One region of the Allobosea eneae genome, then DNA from elsewhere that is predicted to be linked to it. Evidence: predicted binding sites of a transcription regulator. Region 1 holds the regulator's gene; the other holds the start of a gene.
What was found. The regulator PhoB, encoded in region 1, activates phosphate uptake and scavenging genes when phosphate is short. The targets are predictions, from matches to a motif close to TGTCATNNANCTGTCAT.

Region 1 (14,182 bases):
CCTCGCCCTTGAGCGTGGTGCCGAGCATGACGGTCAGCGCCGCCGCCTCGGCGAGGACGCGCGCGACCGGCTCGGGATAATGATGCCGCTCGAGGACCTGGTCGAGCGAGGGGCCGAGCCGGACGACCCGGCCGCGCACATCGAGCGCCGGCACGGCGAAGGGCAGCACCCGGTCGTCGGGTGCGCCCGCGGGCGAGGCGTCGGCCATCAGGCCGCCACTCCGCCGAAGCACCAGGCCAGGATGCCCTTCTGGGCATGCAGGCGGTTCTCGGCCTCGTCGAAGACAGCCGATTGCGGCCCATCCATGACCGCGTCGGTCACTTCCTCGCCGCGCGAGGCCGGCAGGCAGTGCATGAAGATCGCATCCTTCTCGGCGCGGCCGAGCAGGCGCTCATCGACCTGATAGGGCCGCAGCAGGTTGTGGCGCGTGCCTTCCTCGTCGCCCATCGAGACCCAGCAATCGGTGATGACGCAATCGGCGCCCTCGACCGCGGCCTCGGGGCGATTGGTCAATTGCAGCTTCGCGCCCTGCTTGCGGGCCCAATCGAGCAAGGCCGGCGGCGGCGCGAGCTCCTCGGGGGTGGCGATGGCGAGCTCGAAATCGAGGCGGCCGGCGGCGTGGACCCAGGAGGTCAGAACGTTGTTGGTGTCCCCGGTCCAGGCGATGCGCTTGCCCTTGATCGAGCCCTTGCGCTCCTCGAAGGTCATGACGTCGGCCATGACCTGGCAGGGATGCTGGCGCTTGGTCAGGCCGTTGATCACCGGCACGGTGGCGTATTTCGCCATCTCGACCACGGAATCGTGGTCGAGCATGCGGATCATGATCGCGTCGACATAGCGCGAGAGCACCCGGGCGGTGTCGGCGATGGTCTCGCGCTCGCCGAGCTCAATCTCCTGGCCGGTCACCATCATCGGCGAGCCGCCGAGTTCGCGGATGCCGACGTCGAAGGAGACGCGGGTCCGCAGCGAAGGCTGCTCGAAGATCATGGCGATGACCTTGCCCTCGAGCAGGCGATCACCGGCGGCCGCGGGCGTGCGCCGGCGGGCCTTGATCTCCTCGCCCGCCTTGAGGATGGCGCGGAGTTCCCCGGCGGAGAAATCCGAGAGATCGAGAAAGTGACGCGTCGCAGACATCATGCTCACTCCGCCGCCGGCCGGGCGAGTTCCGCCTCGACCGCGCCAGCCGCCTTGTCCAGCCGCGCCACCGCCTCGGCCACTTCGCTCTCGCCGATGATCAGCGGCGGCAGCAGGCGCACGACATTGTCGCCGGCCGCGACCACCAGCAGGCCGGCGGCGCGGGCCTGCGCGACGAAATCGGTGTTCGGGGTCTTGAGCTTGAGGCCGAGCATCAGCCCCTCGCCGCGGATCTCCTCGATCACCTGGGGATGCTGATCCTTGAGCTGGGCCAGCGACTGGCGCAGGCGCAAGGCCGTCTTCTGGACATGGTCGAGGAAGCCATCAGCCAGGATGACGTCGAGCACGGCGTTGCCGACCGCCATGGCGAGCGGGTTGCCGCCGAAGGTGGTGCCGTGCGTGCCGAGCGTCATGCCGGAGGCCGCCTCCTCGGTGGCGAGGCAGGCGCCCATCGGGAAGCCGCCGCCGATGCCCTTGGCGATCGACATGATGTCGGGGACGACGCCACCCAGCTCATAGGCGAAGAACTTGCCGGTGCGGCCGACGCCGGTCTGGATCTCGTCGAAGATCAGCATCAGGCCATGCTCGTCGCAGAGCTCGCGCAGGCGCTTCAGGAAGCGCATCGGCACCGAGCGCAGGCCGCCCTCGCCCTGGATCGGCTCGATCATCAGCGCCGCGGTCTCCGGCGTGATCGCAGCCTTCAGCGCCGCCTCGTCGTCGAAGGGCACCTGGTCGAAGCCATCGACCTTGGGGCCGAAGCCGTCGATGTATTTCTGCTGGCCGCCGGCAGCGATGGTCGCAAGCGTGCGGCCATGGAAGGCGCCCTCGAAGGTGACGATCCGGTAGCGCTCGGGATGGCCTTTCGCGGCGTGGTATTTGCGCGCCATCTTGATCGCGCACTCGTTCGCCTCGGCGCCCGAGTTGGTGAAAAAGACGCGTTCGGCAAACGTCGCCTCGCAGAGCCGTCGGGCGAGCTTCTCGCCCTCGGGCATCGTGTAGAGGTTGGAGGTGTGCCAGATCCGCTGCGCCTGCTGGGTCAGGGCCTCGACCAGATGCGGATGGGCATGGCCGAGCGAATTGACGGCGATGCCGGCACCGAAATCGAGATAGCGGGTGCCGTCGGCGGTGATCGCCCAGGCGCCCTCGCCGCGCTCGAGCGCGATCGGGGCGCGGGCATAGGTCGGCAGGAGAACGGAAGAAGCGGAAGCGATGCTCATGGAGCGAAATCCTTGCGGCGAAACAGGAGGGTAGCGCGGAATCTCGGGCCGGGAACGGCAGGTTGGGACGCAAGGCGGCATGATGCCGGCACGATGCGACCCGCCGGCGACATTATCGTCGCTGGCCGTTCCCGTCGTCTCGTCGCGCGTCAAGCCGCATCGAAGGAAAATCCCGATCGCTCAAAAACATAAGCGCCGCCCTTTGGGGCGGCTGCGTCACGCGACTATGCAAAACCGGCCAGGCCCTGTCAATTGCAGCAGCCCTGGCGGGAGGGCGATTGGCCCTGCCCTCAGCCCTCATCCTGAGGAGCCGCGTCAGCGGCGTCTCGAAGGATGCTGCCGGAGGCTCCGGCACCAGCTGGAGCATCCTGCAAGACGCGGACTGACGTCCGCTCCTCAGGAGGAGGGCTGAAGCTTCTTCTGCAAGAGCCATGACCTCGCGACAGCGTTGCCGATTGGACTCACTGCCACACCATCTGCGGCGATTGGCTGGGGAAAAGCCGAATTAGGATTCGGCGACTCTTGTGGCCGAGTCAGGCCATCTTGTATGGTCGTCTTCGTCAGATACGACATCTCGTGCGGCGTCTCCAGTATCGTCAGTCCCGGGCGTAACGGCTTCCGTTTAACCACGGACGCTGCCGGTATCGGATTCCGCCATGATCTCTCCCTATGCCTCGCCGGCCCGCCGGTGGGACATGACGAAGACAGGTGCAACCCCATGACCGAAGCCGGAGCCTGGACCGACGAACGCGTCGAACTGCTCAAGAAGCTCTGGAACGACGGCCTGAGCGCGAGCCAGATCGCCGCCGAGCTCGGCAATGTCACGCGCAACGCGGTCATCGGGAAAGTCCATCGTCTCGGCCTGTCAGGCCGGGCCAAGAGCCCGGGCTCGGCCGCGCCGCGTCCGCGCAAGCCGGCAGCCCGCCCGCCGAGCCACCCGGCCGGACATCAGAACGGCGGCGCCGGGCTGACCCGCGGCAACACCGCGCTCGCCCCGCAATTCGCGGCCGAGATCGAGGCCGAGGCGCAGGTCGAGCGCGAGCCGGCCCCGTCCGAGGACGTGGTGGTGCCGTTCTCCGAGCGGGTCACCATCATGGATCTGCGCGAATATATGTGCCGCTGGCCGATGGGTGACCCGACCTCGCCGGAATTCCGCTTCTGCGGCGGCCGCAGCGCGACCGGCCTGCCCTATTGCGCCTATCATGCTCGCATCGCCTACCAGCCTGCGGCAGACCGTCGGCGCGACCGCAGCAAGGCCATCCGCGCCTGAGTGCTCGCGACGCGATTGCATAACCATGAAAGCCGGCCGCAAGGCCGGTTGCTCATGGGCAGGACCAGAGGGCCCGCGCATGGCGACATTCGCGATCTATCTCGGCGCCGCGCTGGCCGAAATCGCCGGCTGCTTCGCCTTCTGGGCCTGGCTGAAACTCGGCAAGCCGGTCTGGTGGCTGCTGCCAGGCTTGGTCTTACTCGCCGCCTTCGCCTGGCAGCTGGCTTTGATCGACAGCCCCGCGGCCGGACGCGCTTTTGCCGCCTATGGCGGCATCTACATCCTCGCCTCGCTGGCCTGGATGGCACTGGTCGAGAAAATACCGCCGGATCGCTATGATCTCGCCGGCTCGGCGCTCTGCCTTGCCGGCGCAGCGGTCATTATCGCTACGCCGCGCTGACCAAAACGGTCAGCCGCGCGCAAACGTCTCGTCAAAGGCATAGCCGGCGCCGCGCACGGTGCGCAGCGGATCCTTGGAATTGGCCGGGGTGATCGCCTTGCGCAGGCGGCCGACATGGACGTCGACGGTGCGCTCGTCGATATAGACGTCGCGGCCCCAGACGGCATCGAGCAGCTGCGCCCGCGAATAGACGCGGCCCGGCGCCTGCATCAGGAATTCGAGCAGTCGGAACTCGGTCGGCCCAAGATGCAGTTCGGCCCCGGCGCGGCGGACCCGGCGGGTGGTGCGGTCGAGTTCGAGATCGCCGGCGGCGAGCAGTCCGGCGACATGGCCCGGCTTGGCGCGGCGCAGCAGCGCCTGGATGCGTGCAATCAGCTCGGGCAGCGAGAACGGCTTGACGACATAGTCGTCGGCGCCGGTGGCGAGGCCGCGCACGCGCTCGGTCTCCTCGCCGCGGGCGGTCAGCATGATGATCGGCACGCGCTCGGTGTCGCGACGCGTGCGCAGGCGTCGGCAGAGCTCGATGCCGGAGAGGCCGGGCAGCATCCAGTCGAGCAGGACGAGATCCGGCGTGTGATCGCGCAGGTGCAATTCGGCGTCGTCGCCGCGCGCCACGCTGTCGACCTCGAAGCCCTCGGCCTCGAGGTTGTAGCGCAGCAGCAGGGTCAGCGGCTCCTCGTCCTCGACGATCAGGATGCGTGCAGGCATAGGGTCTCGCTTTCGCTCAACCGCCTACCAGTTCAGCCATTGGCCGCCGGCAGGTCGACGAGGATGTTGGTGGTGTCGAGCTTCGGCCGAGTCTCGTCCATGGACTGGCCGGTGACGAGGTAATGGATGGTCTCGGCGATGTTCGTCGTGTGGTCGCCGATGCGCTCGACGTTCTTGGCGCAAAACAGCAGATGCGTGCAGAAGGTGATGTTGCGCGGATCCTCCATCATATAGGTCAGGAGCTCGCGGAACAGCGAGGTGTAGAGCGCGTCGATCTCGTCGTCGCGGCGCCAGACCTCCATCGCCTTCTGCTCGTTGCTGGCGGCATAGGCGTCGAGCACGTCCTTGAGCTGGGCCTGGACCAGGCGGCTCATATGCTCGAGGCCGACCACGGCGCGATGCGGCGGCGAGAACTGGCCGGAGATCGCGACGGCGCGCTTGGCGATGTTCTTGGCGAGATCGCCGACGCGCTCGATGTCGGCGGCGATGCGGATCGCCGAGATCAGCTCGCGCAGATCATTGGCGAGCGGCTGGCGCCGGGCGATGGTCAGCACCGCCTTCTCCTCGACCTCGCGCTGGAGATTGTCGAGGCGCTGGTCGGCCGTGATGATCTTCTGAGCAAGCGCGGTGTCGCGGCGCACCAGCGCGACCGTGGAATCGCCGAGCATGCGCTCGGACATGCCGCCCATCTCGGCGAGGCTGCGGCGCAGGCCTTCGAGATCGGCATCGTAGGAGCGGACGATATGTTGATCCGACATCGGGGCGTATCCTTCGGGGCTGGCCGACGACTGCGTGGACCTCAGCCGAAGCGGCCGGTGACGTAGTCCTGCGTCTGCTTCTTGTGCGGGTTCATGAAGATGGTGTTGGTGGCGTCGAACTCGATGACTTCGCCCAGATACATGAAGGCGGTGTACTGCGAGATGCGTGCCGCCTGCTGCATGTTGTGGGTGACGATGACGATGGTGAAATCGGTCTTGAGCTGCTCGAGCAGGTCCTCGATCTTGCCGGTCGAGATCGGGTCGAGCGCCGAGGTCGGCTCGTCGAACAGGATGACCTCGGGCTTCTGGGCGATGGTGCGGGCGATGCACAGGCGCTGCTGCTGGCCGCCGGAGAGGCCCATGCCGGAGCTCTTCAGCTTGTCCTTGACCTCGTCCCAGAGCGCGGCGCGGCGCAGCGCGCCCTCGACGCGGTCGTCGAGCTCCGACTTCGGCGGCTTCTCGTAGAGGCGGATGCCGAAGGCGACGTTGTCGTAGATCGACATCGGGAAGGGCGTCGGCTTCTGGAAGACCATGCCGATGCGCGAGCGCAATTCGTTCACGTCGACATTGTTGGAGATGATGTTGCGGCCGTCGAGCAGAATCTCGCCGGTGGCCTTCTGCTCGGGATAGAGCGAGTAGATCCGGTTGAAGATGCGCAGCAGGGTCGACTTGCCGCAGCCCGACGGGCCGATCAGCGCCGTGACGTGGCGGTCACGGAAGTCGAGGTTGATGTTCTTCAGCGCCTTGTGCTCGCCGTAGTAGAAATCGAGATTCTTGACGGCGATGCGGACGGGAGCGTCGGCGTCCAGCGTCTGCGGGCTCAGTTCCAGGGTCGAGAGCATCTTCATGGTCCTTCCGATCGGACGCTACTTGGATCACTTGCCGCCGCGCACGATGCGCCGGGCGATGATGGAAAGCACGAGGATTGAGACGGTGATGATCAGCGAGCCGGCCCAGGCGAGCTGCTGCCAATTCTCGTAAGGGGCGGAGGCGAACTGGTAGATCGTCACGGGCAGGTTGGAGACGCCGCCGAACAGGCTGGGCGAGAACCAGAAATTGTTGTTCAGGGCGGTGAAGATCAGCGGCGCGGTCTCGCCGGCGATGCGCGCGAGCGCCAGCAGGATGCCGGTGACCATGCCCGATTTCGCCGCCCGCCAGGTGATCGAGGTGATCACCACCGAGGGCGGGGCGCCGAGCGCCGAGCCGGCCTCGCGCAGCGGGCCGGGCACGAGCCGCAGCATGTCCTCGGTGGTGCGCACAATCACCGGGATCGCGATGATGCCGAGCGCGACGCCGCCGGCCCAGCCGGAATAGCCGCCGAGCGGCTGAACCATGATCACGTAGACGAACAGGCCGATCAGGATCGAGGGCGCCGAGAGCAGGATGTCGTTGATGAAGCGGATCAGGTCGGCCAGCTTCGAGCCCTTGCCGTATTCGGCGAGATAGGTGCCGGCCAGCACGCCGATCGGCGTCGCCACCGCGATGCCGAGGAACGTCAGCACCAGCGAGCCGACGATGGCGTTGGCGAGACCGCCGCCTTCCGAGCCGGGACCAGGCGTGATCTGGGTGAAGGTCGCGACCGAAAGGCCGCCGATGCCTTTCACGATCAGCATGCCGAGGATCCAGAACAGCACGGAGATCGCCAGCAGGGTGAAGGTGGTCGCGATGATCTTCATCGCCCGGTCAGCGGTTCGGCGCGACTGTCGCACGCGCCCCCAGGTCGCGGGCGGCAGGGCACGAACGGTCGAGGGGGTGGCGAGAGTCATGGTCTTTCCATCCGCTCAGTAGGATTTTACCCGCGCAACCAGGATGCGCGCAATCACGAGGACGACGAAGGTGACGAAGAACAGGATGCAGCCGAGCGCGATCAGCGCGTTGAGCTGCAGGCCAAGCGCTTCGTTGAACTCGTTGGCGATGCGCGAGGCGATGGTCGAGCCGGGATCCATGATCGAGCCGGACAGCCGGTTGGCGTTGCCGACGACGAAGGTCACCGCCATGGTCTCGCCGAGCGCACGGCCGAGGCCGAGCATGATAGCGCCGATGATCGAGACGCCGGCCTGCGGCACCAGCACATGGCGCACGACCTCCCAGGTCGTCGCCCCGATGCCATAGGCGCTCTCGCGCAGCACCGAGGGGATCTGGTCGAGCATGTCGCGGGTGATCGAGGCGATGAACGGGATGATCATGAACGCCAGGATGAAGCCGGCGGTGAGGATGCCGAGGCCGGACGGCGAACGCGAATAGAGGATCGTACCGAGGATCGGCATGCCCTCGACGACGTTCGAGAGCGGCACTTGCACATAGGCGGCAAAGAGCGGCACGAAGACGAAGAGTCCCCACATGCCGTAGATGATCGACGGCACGGCGGCGAGCAGCTCGATCGCGGTCGAAACCGGCTGCTTGAACCAGGGCGGCGCGAGCTGAGTCAGGAAGACGGCGATGCCGAGCGAGAGCGGCACACCAATGACGAGCGCGATCAAGGCGGTCGAGAGGGTGCCGGCGATGGCCGGCCAGGCGCCGTACTGATCGTTCTGGGTATCCCAGACGCTCGAGGTCAGGAAGCCCAGCCCCATCTCGCGGAAGGCCGGCCAGCCGCCGATCACCATCGAGACCATGATCCCGGCGAGCAGCAGCAGCACGAACAGGGCCGACAGGAAGCTCGCGTTGCGGAAGACGATGTCGAACGTGCCCTTCGGAGTCTTGCGGGCAACATGCGCGCCGGGCGCCATCTGGTCAGTCACGGCAGCCATCCGTGGAACTCCGAATCACGTGAAGACGGAAAGAGTCGGTCTCGTCGCGCAAGGCGGCGGGGGCCGGTGACGGCCCCCGCCGGTCGTTCTAGGGGCGGGCGCGATCAGAAGATCGGCTTGCCGGCCGGGTCGGTGACGCCCTTCCAGGCGTTGCGGACCTGATCCTTGACGTTGGCCGGGAGCGGCACATAGTCGAGGTCGAGGGCGAGCTGGTCGCCGTTCTTGTAGGCCCAGTCGACGAACTTCAGCGCGGCCTGCACCTCTTCCGGCTTCTCCGGCTTGGCGTGGACGAGCAGGAAGGTGGCAGCGGTGATCGGCCAGGCCTGAGCGCCCTTCTGGTTGTTCAGCGAGATGCCGAAGCCGGGGGCCTCATTCCAGTTGGCGTTGGCGGCGGCGGCCTGGAAGGACTTGTCGTCCGGCGCGGGGTAGTTGCCGTCGGCATTCTGGATCAGCGCGAAGTTGAGCTTGTTCTGCTTGGCGTAGGCGTACTCGACATAGCCGATCGAGTTGGCGACCTGCTTCACCGAGGCGGAAACGCCCTCATTGCCCTTGCCGCCGATGCCAACGGCCCACTGGACCGAGGTGTTAGCGCCGACCTTGGACTTCCACTCGGGCGAAACCTTGGAGAGGTAATCGGTGAAGACGAAGGTCGTGCCCGAGCCGTCCGAACGGTAGACCGGGTTAATGTTGGCGTCCGGCAGGGTGACGCCGGCGTTGATCGCCGTGATCTTCGGGTCGTTCCACTTCTTGATGGTGCCCATGTAGATCTCGGCGACGATCGGGCCGGTCAGCTTGAGCTTGCCCGCATCGACACCGGCGATGTTGATCGCCGGGACGACGCCGCCCATCACGGTCGGGAACTGGATCAGGCCGTCCTTAGTCAGATCCTCGCCCTTGAGCGGAGCGTCGGTGGCGCCGAAGGCGACGGTCTTCGCCTTGATCTGGCGGATGCCGCCGCCCGAGCCGATCGACTGATAGTTCAGGCCGATTCCGGTCTCCTTCTTATAGGCCTCGGCCCATTTGGAGTAGATCGGGAAGGGGAAGGTCGCGCCGGCGCCGGTGATGTCGGCAGCCTGGGCAACACCCGAAAGTCCGGCGGCAGCGGCCGCGAGAATGAGAAGTTTGCGCATGAGATGTCCTCTCTGGGTCGCAAGAGCAGCGGCCTTGCTAGAACACCGGCTATATGACAGCCACATGACACACAGTCATGAAAGCGCGCCTGCTGCCGTCACAAATCGTTAACGGGTCGACTCCGGCAGGCGCGGCAGGATCGCCCGGAAGGTCGCGCCCTGGCCGACGACGCTCTCGATGGTCAGCCTGCCGCGATGGCGAAGGACGATGTGCTTGACGATGGCGAGGCCGAGGCCGGTGCCGCCGGCCTCGCGGCTGGCGGCGGTGTCGACCCGGTAGAAGCGCTCAGTCAGGCGCGGCAGATGCTCCGGGGCGATGCCCGGCCCGTCATCGCGCACGCTGATGCTCGCCTCCTCGCCGGAGATCGCGACGGTGATGCCGACCTCGCCGCCGCGCTGGCCGTATTTGATCGCGTTCTCGACCAGGTTCTCCATCAGCCGCAGCAATTCGTCGCGATCGCCGGCGACGGTGACTGGGTGCTGTGGCACGTCGAGATTCAGCGTCACCTCGCGCTCGCGCGCCATCAGAACAAGGGAGTCGAGAATTTCGCGGGCGATGCTGGAGAGATCGACCGGCGTCTCTGGCGCGAGATGGGCGCGCAGTTCGATGCGCGAGAGCGAGAGCAGGTCGTCGACCAGCCGGGCCATGCGCAGGCCCTGCTCGCGCATGATCGCCAGGAAGCGGTCGCGGGCGGCGGCATCGTTGCGCGCCGGCCCCTGCAGGGTCTCGACGAAGCCGAGCACGGAGGCGAGCGGCGTACGCAATTCGTGGCTGGCATTGGCGACGAAGTCGACGCGCATCCGCTCGGTCATGCGCTGCTCGCTGAGATCCTCGAAGGTCAGAAGCACGGCCCGGCGCCAGCCGCTGCCGGCGAGCGCAGCGATGTGGATGCGGAAGGTGCGCTCGACCGGCACGCGCTCGATCAGCTCGACGGCGCGCCGGCCGCCATGGCGCGAGACCTGCTCGATCGCATCGATCAGATCGGGGTCGCGCATCACCAGGGCGAGCGGCTTGCCCTTGGCGAGCGCGGTGACAAGCGCCGGCGCGGTCGGGCTCAGCGCCTGGATCACGCCCTGGGGGTCGAGCAATACGGCGGGAACGCCGATAGCCTCGATCAGCGCCGCCGTGACCGGCGCCTTTGGGTCGACCAGAGCGTGCATGCGGCTCCTGCCTTTGCGTGGCCTGCGGCGAGGCGTCTTATGCCGGAGCGGTGGTGCAGCGCAATTCCCCTGCGCGGGGCCAACTGCTATTTGCGTACAATGGCCCCCGACAGGCCGAAGCGCGGCGGGCCGGGAACCGGGATCCCGCCAAGGAGCTGGACCAGCTCAGCCTGCCGGCGCACGCCGGTCTTGGCGAAGACGGTCTTGAGCTGCCCGCGCACGGTTTCGGGCCGGATGCCCTGGCTGCTGGCGATGCCGGCGACCGTGCCGCCCGCGAGCAAGAGCCGCGTGACCTTCGCTTCGGCCGGGCTGAGATCGAAGAGGGCTTCGAGGATCGCTGCGGGCGGCGCCGCGCCGCGGCCGACCTCGGTGAGGTAGAACAATTGCGCCGCGCCGGAGAACACATCCAGCCCGGCTCGCCTGAGCGGAACCAGATGCGCCACGAAGGCAGGCCGCTCGCTCGTCCCCCGGATCGGAAAGGATAGGCCAGCGCCCCCCGCCACATCGAGGTGCCGCTGCAAGTGTTCGTTCGCCACGGAATCGGCGAGACGGATGCGATCGAAGGCGCCGATCTCGACTGCCGTGCAGCTCAGGAGCAACGCGTTGGCCGCCAGCACGCTGTGGCGGCCCGTGATGATCGCCGCCGGCAGTCCGATCAGCTCCAGAGCCGCGACGCTGGCACGCGCGCGCTCCAGGCCGAGACGCGCCGCGATGATCGACGCCCGCGCAAGGTGCGGCCGGAGGGGATCGAGCGTCTCGGCCGTCTCGCGCGGGACCGGGCCGTCGGCATAGAGGCGCTCGATCGAGAAGACGATGCTGTCGCCGCTCGTCAAGCGGATCGAGGTGCCGACGCACCAGCCCCAGCCGCGCGGCCTGAGGAAATCGCGATAGAACGGATCCTGCTCGATCTCCTCTGGCGTGATTGCGTCGAGATCGGTCAGAAAACGCGGCTCGTAGAGCGGAACCAGGCGTTTGCCTCGCAGATTATCCGCGACGAAGGGCGAGGCTACCCATTCGGCTGTGACAGCATGAATTGATTCGGACGAGGTCCATTGGAACCGGTTCGGCGAAGCCGCGAACAGGATCGTGCCGACCCCGCCTGCCCGGGTCGCCAGCTGGTCCAGCACATCGGCCCATTTCTCCGGCACGATGGCGGCTTCATAGATCTCGTCGATCAGATTGGTCGCGTCCACTGGCTCCATCCCATGAGCCGGCGGTGTCCTCGATCATGCCCGGCGGACAGGAGTTTGCGTCGGCTGGAAGCGGCGTCAAGGATGTGCGCCCAAGATGCGGCGTCAGATCTCGTGCCGCCGGATGCGCCGGATCATCTCGTTCAGCGCCAGCAGGACCAGCGCGAGGATGAAGGGCAGGATGTAGTAGATGATGCGGAAGAGTAGCAGCGCGCCGAGCACCTGCTCGAAAGGCAGACGGCTGAGCGCGATCAGCATGGTCGCCTCGAAGACGCCGAGCCCGCCCGGCGCATGGCTGGCGATGCCGATCAGGCAGGCAAAGATATAGGCGGCCAGGAAGCTCTCATAGGGCAGGTTGTGCCCGCCCGGCAGCAGCACATAGAGCACGGCGGCGGCGGCGCAGACCTCGGCGGCGCCAAGCAGCATCTGCGTCAGCGTGACGCCGAGGCCGGGCAGCGGCAGATTCCAGCCGCTGACCCGCAAGGTGCGTTCACCGGTCGCGACCCAGAAGAGATAGCCGAGCGTACCAAGCGCCACGGCCGCGCCGACGGCCTGCACGACCAGCGGCGAGGTGCGCGCCAATTGCGCCACCGACTCCGTCGCATAGAACAGGCTGGCGCAGAGGATCATGCCGAGGCCGAGCCAGAAGGTCAGGCCGGCGATGACGGTGAGGCTCGCCACCTCCGAGGCGCGCACGCCCTTGGCCGAATAGATCCAGTAGCGCACCGTGCCGCCGGTGACGATCGGGAAGCCGAGCGTGAAAGCGACGGAATAGCTGGTGAAGGAGGCGAGCGCCGTCGTCCGATAGGGAATCGACAGGCCAAGTCGCCGCAGCGCCACCGCGTCGTAGCCGGTGAGCAGCAGATAGCTCAGCGCGGTGAAGCCGAGCGCGAGCAGGAGCTGGCGCTGGCTGGCATTGGCGAAGGCGCGGGCGAGCTCGCCGGGCTCGATCTCGCGGACGATGTAGTAGAGCACCACCAGCGAGGCGATGAAGATCACCGACGAGGCGAGCGGGCCGAGCCACCACCAGCGGCTGCGCTTGCGCAGCGGCATTCCTGGCTCGTGCGGGCCGAACGACATCAGCACTCTTATCGGGTTGCGCTCGCACGGAAGACAACGAGCAAGGCGGGTTGCTGGCGGCTGGCCTGACGGCCGGACCCGAGAGATAGCGCCTTCGCCGCGATGCACAAGACGGGGCAGCGCGGCGAATGCGCGCCATGAGGCCGGCGCAGGACGCGCCGGCCGCTTTGTGCCGATCGTGACAGCGGTGATCAGCCTTCCGCTTCCATCGCCTCCTGGAAGAAGGCCTCGGGATCATCAACCTCGAACAGCCGCCGCTTGTCGATCCGCCAGAAGCGATTGCCGACTGCCCGCACGAAGCTGCGATCATGCGAGACCAGGAGGCAGCTGGTCTCGCCGGCGGTGAGCTCCGCCTCCAGCGCCTCCTGGCCCTCTATGTCGAGATGGTTGGTCGGTTCGTCCAGCAGGTAGAAATTTGGCCTGGCGAGGCGCAGCGCCAGCATGGCCAGCCTTGCCCGCTGCCCGCCGGAGAGCGCGCCGATCGGCCCGGTCTGGCGATCGATGACGATGCCGGCGCCGGCGAGCAGACCGCGGGCGGGCTGGTCGCCGACATCGAAGCGTCGGCAGATCAGGCCATGTGGGGTGTCGTCATCGGGCAATTCGGAGAGGCTCTGGCTGGCATGGCCGAGCACCAGCGAAGGCGTCGCCCGGATAGCAGGCCGGTCATCGCCACGAATTGCGGCGTGGAGCGCATTGATGAGGCGCGACTTGCCGGCGCCGTTCAAGCCGAGCAGCACGATCCGGTCGCCGGGGCTGATCCAGCGCTTGCCTGTCCTGAACAGCAAACGCCCGTCCGGGGTCTCGACCGCGGCGTCGTCGAGCTCGACCAGCGCCCGCACATGCGTCGCGCTGCTGGCGAGCCTGATCGCCCCGGCCGTGCGTTCGCGATGGGCCGGGCGCGCTGAAGCTTCGAGCTCGTCGGCCCGGCGCTTGAGCTGCCTGGTCTTGCTGAGCAGGAGATCGCTGCCGGAGTTGATGCCGATATTGTTGAGCTTGGCCGCCTGGCGCCGCATCTGCTGGACGGCCTTGAGATCGCGCTCATGGCGGGCGGCCATGGCGGCATCGCTTTCGTCGAGCGCGGCGCGCGCCGGCGAATAGGGCAGCGCGAACACTTGCGAGCGTTCCTGGCGAAGGAACAGCGTCCGATTGGTGGCCGCGTCGAGGAAGGCGCGGTCATGGCTCGACAGGATCACCGCTACATCACGCGGCAGGGCGGCGAGCCAGCTTTCCAGCAGGCCGATGCGCGCGAGATCGAGATGGTTCGTGGGTTCGTCGAGCAGCAGCAGATCTGGCTCGGCAATGCTGGCGCGGGCGAGCAGGACGAGCCTTTGCCAGCCGCCGCTCAATTGCCCGAGCGGGCGGCGGCGTAGCTCCTCCAGTATCG
Region 2 (14,182 bases), on a different contig from region 1:
GCCGATCGCGATCGGCTGTGTTGGCGGGCCAGGCCGATTTGGCGTGGCGTAGGAGCATGAGGCGGCGCATGGCCGCCATCTAACCATGGCTGACGGGATTTGCGAGTGGCAGGCTCGCGGAAGCGCGCACGGCAGCGAGCAGCATCGCCATCAACCGGCCGGAATACAGGCCGATCAGGCGCTCGCGTCCGCCGGGCTGCATTTCCAGCGGCGCGAGCTGGCCGTCGATCAGCATGGTCGAGAAGCCATGGGTGATCGACCAGACGAACAGAATCTCGGCGAGATCGGTATCGTCTGCGTAGCTTGACGGCAGCCGCGTCAGCACTTCCGCCCCATCGACACGCCGCCCAAGAGCCAGCTTGGTTTCCCGGACCAGGATGCCGAAGGCCCGGACGGCGGCGCGTCGCAGATCGTCGTCGCCGCTCTTCAGCCCCAATCGCCCGAAGACGACACGGAAGCGGCCGGGCCGGGTCAGCGCGACGTCGAGATAGCCCTCGCAGATCGCCGCCAGCCGGTCCCCCCCGGACGCCTCGGCCTTCGCGACCGCTGCCTCCATCGTCTCGGAAAGGTCGTCGAAGCCGAGCGTCGCGATCACCGTCAAAAGGCCGACGAGATTACCGAAATGATGCGCCGGCGCGGCGGGCGAAACCCCGGCCCGGCGGGCGCACTCACGCAAGGTGAAGCCGCCGACGCCCTTCTCGGCCAGCACCGCCTCGGCCGCGTCGATCATCGCCTGGCGCAGGTCGCCGTGATGGTAGCCGCCCCGCTTGCCGACCTTGGTGTCCATCGCACGCCCTGCCTGCATGCCGCCATCATCAAACTTGACGCCGTCAAGATAACGCAATAGGACAGTGCCGCAACTGAACAGCGTCAAGATTGGAGCGCATGATGCCTCTCAACTTGGACGACGCCTTCGCTCGGGCCGGTCAGCTTGCGATGCTCGGCTGGCTCGCCCTGATCCTGCTGCCGCGCTGGCGCGGCGTCTCGGCCGCGCTGGCCGGCTGGATCATCCCGGCTCTGCTCTCGCTCGGCTATGCCGTGCTGATCGCCGTCTACTGGCACGATGCCAAGGGCGGCTTTTCCTCGCTCGATTCGGTGGCGGCGCTCTTTGCATCGAAGCCGCTGCTGCTGGCCGGCTGGATCCACTACCTGGCCTTCGACCTCGTCCTCGGCAATTGGATCCTGCGGCGTTCGCAAGCGGAAGCGATGCCGCACTGGCTGATGCTGCCCGTGCTGCTGCTGACCTTCCTGTTCGGTCCGATCGGCTTCCTGACCTATCTGCTGCTGGAGGCCTGCTTTCGCCTCGCACGCGAAGACCGCATCGCCCGCCTGCAGGCTCGCCTCCCGGCCTGGCTGCCCGATCTCGAACTGGAGCCGCGGCTCACCGCGGCGGCCTTCGCCATGCTCGCTTTGGCGGTCCCGACCGTCTTCGCCTGGCTGATCGACAGCAGGCAGTTCCAAGGGGTGGATACCTGGATCAAGCCGCTGAAGTTCGAGCTCTCGGTCGCGTTCTACCTGCTGACGCTGGCGCTGTTCCTCCCGCTCGCGGGCGAGCGCTTTCGCGCCTCCTGGCTCGGGCGCTACATTGTCTGGCCGGTGATCGTGCCGATCGTCCTCGAAGTCCTCTACATCGCCTGGCGTGCCTCGCGCGTCGAAGCCTCGCATTACAACAGCGACAGCGCGCTCGGTGCCTGGCTCTACACGCTGATGGGCATCGGTGCGGTGATGTTCACGATCGCGCCCGGCTTCCTCGCCTATGGACTCGCCCGTCGCGACGCCGCCCCGATGCCGACGGTCGTGCGCTGGGCGCTGGTCGCCGGCCTTGCCCTTACTTGCGTCTTCGGCCTGCTGAGCGGCGCCTTGCTCGGCTCCAGCGCCAGCGGGCACTATGTCGGCGTCGTACCCGACGCTCACCGGACCATCCCCTTCTTCGGCTGGTCGCTGGCGATCGGTGACCTGCGCATCGCGCATTTCCTTGGCCTGCACGCCTTGCAGATCATCCCGGCGATCGGCGTGGCTCTCTGGCTGGCGATGCGGCAGAGCAAGGCCGGGCTCGTCGCGCTCGGGACGGTCTCGGCCGCCTATGCCGCCATCACCGCGACGGCGCTCGTCGCGGCGCTGCAGGCGCGCCCGCTGCTCGGGGGGGGCTGACAGGCACTACGCATCATCGCCATCGGAGCCGGGCACAAGATCATCGGCGCCCGGCTCGTAGCGCAGCAGGTCGCCCGGCTGGCAGTCGAGCACCGCACAGATCCGCGTAAGCGTATCGAAGCGCATGCCGCGGACCTTGCCGGACTTCAGCTGCGAGACCTGCTGCTCGGTCAGCCCGATGCGCTGGGCCAGTTCCTTCGAGCGCATTTTGCGGCGCGCGAGCATGACATCGAGTTCGACGACGATCGGCATCGTCCAACTCCTACACGAAACTCTGATTCTCGTCCGCGAGCCGGACCGCCTCCCTGAGCACCAGCCCAAAGGCGACCAGCGCCGCCCCTGCGGCCAGCACGCCGAACGTCCCCGGATCGAGCGTGATCGCCAGCTGCTTCTGGCCTGACGGGTTGTCGAAGGTCAGCGCGACACTCTGCAGCGCACGCGCCAGCGGCGTCGCGACGCCCATCGCCGTCAACAGCCAGCCGATCCGCGCGAGGCGCTGCGCGTTCTCCTCCTCCAGCACCTGGCCGCGGCCGAAGCGGCCGAACAGGCTCGAGAGCCGCAACATCGCGGCAACGAAGAGGCCCGCAGGTAGGAGGCCGATCGTCAGCGCAGCCCAATAGCCGCGCTCCGAGAACGGACCGACCGGGGCGTTGACGCCGATCGTGCCGCGGGCATAGGCCGCGAGGTGCTCGGGATCGCGCCAGAGCCAGACGGCGCCGAACGCCATCAAGGCCGCCGCCGCAATGCACAGGACGCGCGCAATCGTACTCACGCGCCGCAGCCTCGCCATCGCGGACCGATCCTGCGCTGAACTCACAATGGATGCCATGTTACTTCACTCCATGATTGACAAAATTAAATTAATAGATGAATTTATGAATGTCAAAGCTAGTCACTGGAAAGCTCGATGCGCATTGCCCTGCCCGCCAGATTCCTGCTTTGCGGCCTGCTCGCCGGCTGCGGACACGTCCCGCTGGCCTCCCTGCCGAAGCTGTCCAAGGTCGACATCAGGACGACAGACCTCGCCGAGCTGCGCGCCGGCATCAGCCTGCCGGCCGATATCCGCACGCTGCCCGGCGGCGTAACGATGACGCTCGTCGCTTTGCCCAAGGATGGCGGGCGCCATGAACGCAAGGTCGTGCTGGAAGAAGTCCGCGACGCCGCCGAACTGGCGAAGCTGCCGGCGGTGGCCTCGCCCGGACGCCGCTTCACACTGTTCAGGCTGAGCCGGGCCGACGCCGCGCGCCTCGGCGCCTTCCGCGAGGAGATGTTCGCCGGCCCGCAGAACAGCGGCAATCGCGGCAGCCTCGCGCTGGGCGCCGACAAGGCCTGCCGCCTCGGCGAGCTCTCAGGCAAGCCGATCGCGATGTCAGGCTATCTCAGGACATCTGAAACGCAGGACTATGTCCTGCTGATGCGCGACTTCGACCTCAAGGAAGCTGTCCGCGAAGTCGACCCCAAGGTCGATCTCGCCACCGCGATCCCGCCTTGCGACACAATGCCCGAAGCGAAGCTCAGCGGCTCTCCCGCCGCGCCATGAAGGCGAGCTTCTCGAACAGCGAGACGTCCTGCTCGTTCTTGAGCAGCGCGCCGTGCAGCGGCGGGATCAGCTTGCGCGGGTCGCGCTCGCGCAGCACCTCGGGGCCGATATCGTCGGCGACGAGCAGCTTCAGCCAGTCGAGCAGTTCGGAGGTCGAGGGCTTCTTCTTGATGCCGGGCACCTCGCGCACCTCAAAGAACAGGCGCAGCGCCTCCTCCATCAGTCGCTTCTTGATGCCGGGGAAATGCACCTCGACGATTTTCTGCATCGTCTCGGCGTCCGGGAAGCGGATGTAGTGGAAGAAGCAGCGGCGCAGGAAGGCGTCCGGCAACTCCTTCTCGTTGTTCGAGGTGATGATCATCACCGGCCGCTGCGCCGCCCTGATCGTCTCGCCGGTCTCGTAAACATGGAACTCCATGCGGTCGAGTTCGAGCAGGAGGTCGTTCGGAAACTCGATGTCGGCCTTGTCGATCTCGTCGATGAGCAGCACGGGCCGCACCGGCGAGACGAAGGCCTCCCAGAGCTTGCCGCGCTTGATGTAGTTGGCGATGTCGGAGACGCGGGCGTCGCCAAGCTGGCTGTCGCGCAGGCGGCTGACCGCGTCGTATTCATAGAGCCCCTGCTGCGCCTTGGTGGTCGACTTGACGTGCCAGGTCAGCAGCGGCGCGCCGAGCGCGGCGGCGATCTCCTCGGCCAGCACGGTCTTGCCGGTGCCAGGCTCGCCCTTGACGAGCAGGGGGCGCTCCAGCCGGATCGCGGCATTGACCGCGACGGTCAGGTCCTCGGTGGCGACATAGGAGGCGGTACCGGTAAAGCGCATGCGGAACCCTTCGCGTGGCAAGATCGCGGCCATGCTGCCGCCGCGAATGGCATCGTGATTAGAGGTCAGCCGGCGGCGGGGCAAGTTTTCGTCAGCCCGATGCGTGATTTGGTTTGTGTTGCAAGGCCCTGGGACGCAAAGCTGAGAGATCAGCAGCTTCGCTTGATTCTTCGAGGGTGACGTGGCCGGGACGATCGATCCTTCCGCCTATCGCGACGCCGTGGTCGTGCTCGCCACGGCCGGCGTGATCGTGCCCTTCGCCAAGCGTTTCCGGGTCAATTCGGTCGTCGCCTTCATGGCCTGCGGTGCGGTGCTCGGCCCTTATGGGCTCGGCGGGCTCGGCGCCAAGATCCCGATCCTCAGCACCATCACCGTCTCGAGCGCCGAGGCGCTCGCCGGCCCGGCCGAGCTCGGCGTCGCCTTCCTGCTCTTCGTCATCGGGCTGGAGCTGTCCTATGAGCGCCTCAAGACCATGCGCCGACTGGTCTTCGGGCTCGGCCTCGGCCAGGTCGCATTCTCGGCCGCGGCGATCGGCGCCATCGCCTACGGCTTCGGACAACCGGCTGCCGCGGCGCTGCTGATCGGAACGGCGCTCGCCCTGTCCTCGACCGCGATGGTGGTCGAATTGCTCTCGGCCCATCGCCGCATCACCTCTTCGGCCGGGCGCGCCAGCTTCGCCATCCTTCTCTGCCAGGATCTCGCGGTGATCCCGCTGCTCTTCCTGGTCAGCGTGCTCGGCGCGCAGAACGGCGGCTCACTGCTCGCCGGCCTGACTCAGGCGCTGCTGCAGGCGATCGCAGCCATCGCTGCGATCGTCGTCATCGGCCGCCTCGCCATGCGCCCGCTCTTTCGCCTGGTCGCCTCGACCGATTCCTCCGAGAGCTTCATGGCGGCAACCCTGCTGGTTGCGCTCGGCACAGGGCTGATCGCCGCAGGAGCTGGCCTCTCCATGGGGCTCGGGGCCTTCATCGCCGGGCTGCTGCTGGCGGAGACCGAGTATCGCCGCGCCATCGAGGTGACGATCGAGCCGTTCAAGTCGCTGCTGATCGGCGTCTTCTTCCTCACGGTCGGCATGAGCGTGAACCCTGCAGCCTTGGCGGCCCAGCCTGTTGCGATCCTGAGCATCGCCGCCGGGCTCTTCCTCGCCAAGGTCGCGATCACCTTCCTGTTCGCCCGCTACTTCAAACTGTCGGTGCCGACCGCGCTCGAAACCGCGATCATGGTCGGGCCCGGCGGCGAGTTCGCCTTCGTGCTGCTGACCGCGTCCGTCGCGGCCAAGCTGGTCGACCAGAACGCCGCCGCGCTCGTGCTCGCCGGCGTCTCGCTGACCATGATCTTCCTGCCGCTCGCTGCCCGCATGGCGCGAAAGCTCTCGGCACGCCTGGCGCCGGCCGTGAAAATTCCGGACGAAGCGAATATCCTGCCGCCGGACGATCATGCCCCCCGCGCCATCGTCGTCGGCCTCGGCCGCGTCGGCCGGCTGGTCGGCGAGATGCTCTCGCAGCACAAGGTGCCCTATATCAGCCTCGACGCAGACCCGGCCGTGGTCGCGACGCAACGCCGCGCCGGCCGCCCCGCCTTCTACGGCAACGCCACCCAGCCGGATTTCCTGCGACTCTGCGGCCTCGAGGAGGCGACCGCGCTGATCGTGACCATCGACAATCCCCGCGCCGTCGACGAGATTGTCGCGGCAGCGCGCGGCGTGCGGCAGGACCTCGTCATCGTCGCCCGCGCCCGCGACGCCAAGCATGCGCGGCATCTCTACGAGCTTGGGGTGAACGACGCCGTACCGGAAACGATCGAAGCCAGCCTGCAATTGTCGGAAGCGGCGCTGGTCGGCCTCGGCGTGCCGATGGGCCTGGTCATTGCCTCGGTGCATCAGCGCCGAGACGATTTCCGCAGCGAGCTCAAGCCGGCGAGCGCGCCGCAGCCGGCGCTGCCGAGGCATGCACGGTCGCGGCGGCTGTGACGCCGGGCGCCTGATCCAGACTTACGCGAATTCCTTCCGCTCCGCCGGCTCCAGCCGCACGGACAGCGCAGTCGTCGAGGCTGGCGCCAGATCGGCCCGCATCGCCTTGCCCGCGGCAGCCGCCTGCATCGCCCGGCGCATATGGCCGTAGAACTGCTCGGCGCTGCTGTGCCAGCTATGGCGCTGCGCAAGCTCCAATCCGGCCTCGCGTGGTAGGCGCAGGGCCGAGAGCGCCGCCTGGCGCAGATCCTCGTGCAGCACCGCCGCCTCGCTGCCGGCGAAGACGTCGCTCGGCCCCTGCACCGGGAAGGCGGCGACCGGCAGCCCGCTCGCCGCCGCCTCCAGCAGCACGATGCCGAAGGTGTCGGTCAGACTCGGAAAGACGAAGACATCGGAGGAGGCATAGATCGCCGCGAGATCCTCGCCCTCGCGCGCCCCGAGGAAATGCGCCTCCGGAAAGGCGCGCATGAGGTCGGCACGGGCTGGGCCGTCGCCGACCACGACCTTGCTGCCGGGCAGGCGCAGCGACAGGAAGGCCTCGAGGTTCTTCTCGACCGCGACCCGGCCGACGCTGAGGAAGATCGGCCGCGGCAGGTCGAGCACGCTCTCAGGGCGCGGGTGGAACAAGGAGAGGTCGACACCCCGCCCCCAGCGCAGGATGTGTTCGAAGCCATGCGCACGCAGCTCGGCCTCGACAGTGGCGGTCGAGACCATCACGCCGGCGGCGGGCCCGTGAAAGCGGCGCAGGAAACGGTAGCTCCAGCTCTCGGGGATCGGCCAGCGCGCCGCGACATATTGCGGGAAGCGGGTGTGGTAGCTGGTGGTGAAGGTGCGCTTCTGGGCGAGACAGACGGCGCGCGTCAGCCAGCCGATCGGCCCCTCGGTCGCGATATGGATATGGTCGGGGCCGAACTCGGCGATGCGTTTGGCGATATGGCGGCGGGTCGCCAGCGCGATGCGGATATCGGGATAGGACGGCAGGCCGACCTGCCAGAAGCCTTCCGGCGTCAGCATATGCGGGGTGACGCCGAATTCCGGCGCCGCCTCGACCATCCGCTCCAGCGAGCGCACGACGCCGTTGATCTGCGGCCGCCAGGCGTCCGTCGCGATCAGGACGCGCATCAGCGCGCTTTCCGCTCAGCCGGCTCCGGCTGAGCGCCAAGGATTCGCGCCAACTCAAAACGCCGGGGCATGATCTTACCCCAAAACTGGTTCCCGCTTTTGGGGAGCATGCCCCGGGCCGCCTCGACGAGGCTCGGAACCGGTGCTGGGCGTGTGGCAGCAGGGGCCGGCAGAACCGGCCTCTCGCCCTTCAACCGGTGCTGCGGCCAGCGCACGATCTCGAAGCGGCCATCGTCGTGCTCGACCACAGCGGTGCAGCTTTCGACCCAGTCGCCGGTGTTGATATAGGTCAGCCCGTCGATGTCGCGCTGGGCGGCATGGTGGATGTGGCCGCAGATCACGCCGTCCGCCTTGTGCCGGCGCGCCTCGTCGGCGAGGCACTGCTCGAACTCGCCGATATAGTTCACGGCGTTCTTGACCTTGTGCTTCGCCCAGGCCGAGAGCGACCAGTGCGGCAGCCGTAGGACCCGCCGCACCCGGTTGATGCCGTGATTGAGGAAGAGAGCGATCGTGTAGGCCCAGTCGCCGAGCAGGGCGAGCCATTTGGCGTTGCGCACGACGAGGTCGAACAGGTCGCCATGGATGACAAGCATGCGCTTGCCGTCGGCGGTCTCGTGGACGATATCGTCGACCAGCGTGATGCCGCCGAACTGCAGGCCGGTATAGTCGCGCAGAAAATCGTCGTGATTGCCGGTCACGTAGATCAGCTTCGAGCCCTTGCGCACCTTGCGCAGCAGCTTCTGGACCACGTCGTTGTGCGACTGCGGGAAATACCAGCCGCTCTTCAGCCGCCAGCCGTCGATGATGTCGCCGACCAGATAGATCGTCGGGGCGTCGTAGGCGCGCAGGAACTCCAGCACCAGATCCGCCTGCGCACCACGCGTGCCGAGGTGCAGGTCGGATATGAAGATGCTGCGAACCTGCTTGGCGTCGCTATCGTCGCTCATGCTCGCCAGTCCAACTGTTGCGATGCCTGCGGCGTGTGTCTGATTTGCACTACGCTTTGATGACGCGGCGGCGAAAGCATGCTTTGCCTGCGCTCACGAAAGCCAATGCCTGTTCGGGAGAAGACTGATGGATCTTGGAATTTCCGGCCGCACGGCCATCGTTTGCGCCTCGAGCAAGGGGCTGGGCCGCGGCTGCGCGCAGGCGCTGGCCGAAGCGGGCTGCAAGGTCATCGTCAATGGCCGCGACGGCAAGACGCTGGAGGACACCGCCGCTGCGATTCGCGCCAGCACAGGCGCGACCGTCATCGCCGTCGTCGCCGACGTCGGGACGAAGGCTGGCCAGGACGCGCTCCTCGCCGCCGCGCCGAATCCCGACATCCTCGTCAACAACAATGGCGGCCCGCCGCCCAAGCCGTTCCGCGAAGTGACGCGCGAGGGACTGCTCGAAGGCGTGGCGCAGAACATGGCGACACCGCTGGAGCTGGTGCAGCGCGTCGTCGACGGCATGATCGAGCGGCGCTTCGGCCGCATCGTCAATATCACCTCGGCGAGCGTGCTGACCCCGCTGACCGGGCTCGACGTTTCCTCCGCCGCCCGCGCCGGCCTGACCGCCTTCCTGGCCGGCGTGGCCCGCGAGATCGCCCATGCCAACGTCACCATCAACAACATCCTACCCGGCGTGTTCGACACCGACCGGATCAAGACCGCGACCAACAAGGTCGCCGAGATGCAGGGCATCAGCATCGAGGAAGCGACGAAGCGGCGACTCGCTGCCGTCCCGGCCGGCCGCCTCGGCACGCCCGACGAGTTCGGCAAGCTCTGCGCCTTCATCGCCAGCGCCCATGCCGGCTACATCACCGGCCAGAACTTCCTGATCGACGGCGGCTCGTTCCGGGCGAATTTCTGACGCAGCCGCAAGCCGGCCGGGCGGCGCCAGACGCAGCCCGGCCGACGCCCTCCAGCCTAGGCCCACCATGACCATTGCCTATCGCCGCGCCGCCCCCGACGACACGCCCGCCTGCATCGTCCTGCGTGGCATGACGCGAGAGAACGCCTTCTCGGTCGAACGGCTCGCGGCGCTCGGCATCACGCTCGAAAGCTGGCGCGCCGGCATCGCCGATGGCAGCCTGCCGGGCCATGTCGCGACCGAAGACGGCAGGATCGTCGGCTATTGCTTCGGCGAACGCGAGACCGGCGAGATCGCCGTGCTGGCGCTGCTGCCGAGCCATGAGGGCCAAGGCGTCGGCAGGACGCTGCTGAACCTTGTCGTCGCCGATTTCAAGGACTTCGGCTTCAGCAGGCTGTTCCTGAGCTGCTCATCCGACCCGGCCGCGCGTTCCTATGGCTTCTACCGGCATCTGGGTTGGACCTCGACCGACAGCTTCGACGATCGAGGCGACGAGATCCTCGAATACCGCCTCGCCTAGCCCGCATCGCCATCGCGTCCCGCGGCGCGCCGGTCCGGTTTGCAAGATCGGCGCTTGGAACGGCCACAAGCCCGTGGTCTAAGGACTGGAGGTCTTGCACAAGACCTCCAGTCCTCGCGCCCGACCTGTTCCCTTGTCACCGCTCCTCGGCATCAGCCTCAAGCTGCTCTCGGCCCTGTCGTTCACGCTGATGTCGGCCGGCATCAAGACGCTGGCCTCGCGCTATCCGACCGGCGAGCTCGTCTTCTTCCGCTCCTTCTTCGCACTGATCCCGCTGATCATCTGGCTGGCCTGGCGCCATGAGTTCCCCGAGGCGCTCAAGACCAGCAATCTGCGCGGCCATCTCAAGCGTGGCGTCATCGGCTCGACCGGCATGTTCCTCGGCTTCGCCGCGCTGCATCTGCTGCCGCTCTCGGACGCGGTCGCGATCGGCTATGCCGCGCCATTGATCGTCGTGGTGCTGGCGGCGCTGATCCTGAAGGAGCGGGTGCGCATCTATCGCTGGACCGCCGTCGCCGTCGGCTTCCTCGGCGTTCTCCTGATGCTCTCCCCGCATATGGGCGTGCAGGCGTTCGGCCATGGCCTCTCCGGCGGCCCTGCGATCGGCGCCCTGCTCGCGCTCGCCGGCGCCTTCTGCTCCGCTTTCGCCTCGATCGAGGTCCGGCTCCTGACCCATACCGAGAAGACCGGCGCCATCGTCTTCTACTTCATGACGCTGACCTCGCTGCTCGGCCTGCTGACGCTGGCGCTCGGCTGGACAGTGCCCGACCTGAAGGATTTCATCCTGCTCGTCGCCATCGGCGTGCTCGGCGGCCTCGGCCAGATGCTGCTGGTCCAGGCCTACCGCTATGGCGACGCCTCGCTGATCGCACCGTTCGAATATTCGACGATGATCTGGGCGACCGCGCTCGGCTGGTTCGTCTTCGGCGAATGGCCGGTGCTGGCCGTGCTCCTGGGCTCGCTGATTGTGATCGCCTCCGGCATCTACGTCATCCTGCGCGAGCAGCAACTCGGCCTGCTCAAGAAGGAGACGCGCGAGGCCGGTCCGTCCCGCTCCGTCTGACGCCCTCGACTTGCCGCTTGGAGCGATCCGGGGCATTGTCCGCTAGGACAAACAATCGTTCTCTATCCCAAACGGATGAGGGGCGACGGCAGGCAGAGCGCAATGGGCATCGAAACCAGGGAACGTGGCGGGCGCGAGCTGGAATCCGGCGCGCAGGTGATCTCGGGCCAGCTCGGCAAGACCATCCAGCGGCTGCGCAAGGCCTATAATCTGTCGCTTTCGGAACTGGCCGAGCAGTCCGGCGTCGCCAAGTCGATCATCAGCCAGATCGAGCGCAACGAGACCAATCCGACGCTGGCAACGATCTGGCGGCTGTCTCAGGCGCTCGACGTCTCGATCGAGCGCGTGCTCTCGACCAATGAGGAAGAGGCCTTCATCGAGAAGATCGCCCGGCCGGACACGCCGATCCTGGTCTCGGAAGACGGCAAGCTGCGCCTCGCCATCATCGGCTGGATCAAGACCGTCGAATGGCTGCAATGGTACGAGGTCAGCGCCGAGCCGGGTGGCGAGCTCGATTCGGAAGGCCATCAGCGCGGCTCGATCGAATCGCTCTCGGTCAGCGCCGGCGAGTTCGAGGTCGAGGTCGGCGGCATCACCCAGCGCGCCAAGGCCGGCGAGACCCTGCGCTATCGCTGCGACCGTCAGCACATCGTCCGCTGCGTCAGCGGCCAGCCGGGCACGGCCCTGATGGTCTGTATCCTCAAGGCAGCAGTGATGGACTAGGCGTAGTCACGGCCACCGCCCCTGCGCCTTGACGAAGTCGACGAAGGCGCGAAGCGGCGCCGGCAGATGACGCCGGCCCGGATAGTACAGGAACGGCCCGGGGAAGCGCTCCCACCAGGATTCGAGAACGGGCTCCAGCGCGCCATTGTCGAGATGAGGCCGCAGCCAGTCCTCGAAGAGCTGGATGACGCCGCTGCCCGCAATCGCTGCCTCGACGGCAAGGTCGATCGCAGCGCCGGCACGAACGATGAGCGGGCCGCTCGGCTCCACGCGGACGATCTCGCCGTCGCGCTCGAATTCCCAGGATGTCATCGCGCCGCTCGAGAAGCGGCCGCGCAGGCAGGCATGGCCCAGCAGGTCGCGCGGATGTTCAGGCCGCCCGCAGCGATCGAGATAGGCGGGCGACGCCGCCGTCGCAAAGCGCTGTTCAGCCGGGCCGATCGGCAGCGCGATCATGTCCTGCTCCAGACGCTCACCATATCTGATACCGGCATCGCAGCCCGAAGCGAGCATGTCGACGAAGCTGTCCTCGGCGATCACCTCCAGAGTGATGTCGGGATAGGCGGCGAGAAAGGCCGGCACGATCCTGGGCAGCACGAGCCGCGCCGCGCTGACCGGCACGTTCAGCCTCAGCGTCCCGGCCGGCCGATCGCGGAAGCCGTTGACGACGTCGAGCGCCGCCTCGACCTCTCCGAGCGCCGGTCCCAGCCTGTCGAGCAGGCGGGCTCCCGCTTCGGTCGGCGCGACGCTGCGCGTGGTACGGTTGAGCAGGCGCACGCCGAGCCGCGCTTCGAGCCGGCGCACGGCCTCGCTGAAACTTGAGGCGCTGCCATTGCTGGCCCGCGCCGCATCGCGGAAGCCGCCGGCGCGCGCAACCGCGACGAAGGCCGTGAGGTCGCCAAGATCAGCCGCCATTGTTCGCTTTCCCGAACAGCCTGTGCCGATTGAGCTGTCTTATCCATCATATGCCGACCGCGTACATGCTCGGTCAAGCCAAAGGAGACAGGTCAATGACGGACATCGGCAAAGCCGGAACATTCAAGCTCGGCGCACGTTGGGTGAAGCGCATGGGCTATGGCGCCATGCAGCTGGCGGGGTCGGGCGTGTTCGGCCCGCCTAAAGATCGGCAGGCAGCGCTTTCCGTCCTGCGCGAAGCCGTCGCCAGTGGCGTCGACCACATCGACACCAGCGACTTCTACGGCCCGCACGTCACTAACCAGATTATCCGCGAGGCACTCCATCCCTATCCGGACGATCTCGTCATCGTCACAAAGATCGGAGCAAAGCGCGGTGCCGGCGGCTCCTGGAATCCGGCTTTCTCCGCCGAGGAGCTGACCAGCGCAGTCCATGACAACCTGCGCAATCTCGGTCTGGATGCGCTCGACGTTGTCAATCTGCGCGTCATGTTCGATGTGCACGGGCCTGCAGAAGGCTCGATCGAGGCACCGCTCACCGCGCTCGCCGACTTGCAGCGCCAGGGCCTCGTCCGCCATATCGGGCTCAGCAACATCACTCCGACACAGCTGGCACAGGGGCGCGGCATCGCCGAGATCGTCTGCGTGCAGAATCAATACAATCTTGCGCATCGGCATGACGACGCCCTGATCGATGAACTCGCCGCTGCCGGGATAGCCTATGTGCCGTTCTTTCCCCTCGGCGGCTTCACGCCGCTGCAATCGACCGCACTGTCCGATGTCGCCAAGGCACTCGATGCGACCCCGATGCAAGTAGCGCTGGCTTGGCTCCTGCAGCGCGCGCCCAACATATTGCTGATCCCCGGCACGTCGTCGACGGGCCATCTGCGCGAAAATCTGGCGGCGGCGGAACTACCGCTTTCGGCTGATGCATTGAGCGTGCTGGACCGGATCGCGGCAGGCGCAGCGACGGCCTGACGATGGGGTCGGCTAGCCCGCGGGTTTCGGCGGCCTTGCCGGCCCCTGCACCGCCGGCAGCGACTTCAGGTACTCAGCCATCGCCAGCCGGTCGGCATCCGACAACTGCGCCATGTTACGCACAACCGCGGCCATCGTGCCGCCAACATTGTCGAAGCTCGGTGTGAAGCCGCTCTTCAGCAGTTCGGCGATCTCGGACTTCGACCACTTGCCGAGCCCGTCCTCGGCCTGGGTGATGTTCGGCACCCAGCCCTTGCCTTCCGGGTCCGGCCCGCCGGCAAAGCGCGTCGCCTGGACGATAGCGCCGAACTGGTTGCGGCTGGAATGGCATTCTGCGCAGTGGCCCGGCCCGTTAACGAGATAGGCGCCGCGATTCCATTCCTCGCTCTTGCTGGGATCGGCCTTGAACGGTGTCCCGTCGAAGAACAGCAGCTTCCAGCCGCCGACGAGGCGGCGGATATTGAAGGGAAAGCCGAGCTCATGGCCGGGCGTCCTGCCCTCCACCGACGGCAGCGTGCGGATATAGGC

Region 2: the regulator PhoB is predicted to act here: its motif matches at 8,598-8,614, upstream of ACFPOB_RS11130 (UDP-2,3-diacylglucosamine diphosphatase).

Annotation. Positions count from the first base shown of each region.
Region 1 covers NZ_JBHSLW010000042.1:14,193-28,374, forward strand. The annotation lists gene ACFPOB_RS23685 (Hsp33 family molecular chaperone) at 1-208, opposite strand, end outside; gene argF (ornithine carbamoyltransferase) at 208-1,137, opposite strand; gene ACFPOB_RS23695 (aspartate aminotransferase family protein) at 1,140-2,351, opposite strand; gene ACFPOB_RS23700 (GcrA family cell cycle regulator) at 3,070-3,621, shown strand; gene ACFPOB_RS23705 (YnfA family protein) at 3,701-4,021, shown strand; gene phoB (phosphate regulon transcriptional regulator PhoB) at 4,031-4,729, opposite strand; gene phoU (phosphate signaling complex protein PhoU) at 4,762-5,487, opposite strand; gene pstB (phosphate ABC transporter ATP-binding protein PstB) at 5,529-6,329, opposite strand; gene pstA (phosphate ABC transporter permease PstA) at 6,363-7,253, opposite strand; gene pstC (phosphate ABC transporter permease subunit PstC) at 7,269-8,237, opposite strand; gene pstS (phosphate ABC transporter substrate-binding protein PstS) at 8,342-9,367, opposite strand; gene ACFPOB_RS23740 (ATP-binding protein) at 9,476-10,528, opposite strand; gene ACFPOB_RS23745 (helix-turn-helix transcriptional regulator) at 10,615-11,721, opposite strand; gene ACFPOB_RS23750 (lysylphosphatidylglycerol synthase domain-containing protein) at 11,824-12,771, opposite strand; gene ACFPOB_RS23755 (ABC-F family ATP-binding cassette domain-containing protein) at 12,990-14,182, opposite strand, start outside.
Region 2 covers NZ_JBHSLW010000011.1:219,248-233,429, reverse strand. The annotation lists gene ACFPOB_RS11175 (SixA phosphatase family protein) at 1-70, opposite strand, end outside; gene ACFPOB_RS11170 (TetR/AcrR family transcriptional regulator) at 80-805, opposite strand; gene ACFPOB_RS11165 (ABA4-like family protein) at 889-2,151, shown strand; gene ACFPOB_RS11160 (helix-turn-helix domain-containing protein) at 2,158-2,403, opposite strand; gene ACFPOB_RS11155 (DUF2975 domain-containing protein) at 2,414-2,923, opposite strand; gene ACFPOB_RS11150 (hypothetical protein) at 3,059-3,691, shown strand; gene ACFPOB_RS11145 (AAA family ATPase) at 3,666-4,511, opposite strand; gene ACFPOB_RS11140 (cation:proton antiporter domain-containing protein) at 4,693-6,480, shown strand; gene ACFPOB_RS11135 (glycosyltransferase family 4 protein) at 6,502-7,602, opposite strand; gene ACFPOB_RS11130 (UDP-2,3-diacylglucosamine diphosphatase) at 7,602-8,549, opposite strand; gene ACFPOB_RS11125 (SDR family oxidoreductase) at 8,677-9,456, shown strand; gene ACFPOB_RS11120 (GNAT family N-acetyltransferase) at 9,524-9,976, shown strand; gene ACFPOB_RS11115 (DMT family transporter) at 10,110-11,039, shown strand; gene ACFPOB_RS11110 (helix-turn-helix domain-containing protein) at 11,142-11,762, shown strand; gene ACFPOB_RS11105 (LysR family transcriptional regulator) at 11,769-12,677, opposite strand; gene ACFPOB_RS11100 (aldo/keto reductase family oxidoreductase) at 12,773-13,654, shown strand; gene ACFPOB_RS11095 (c-type cytochrome) at 13,667-14,182, opposite strand, start outside.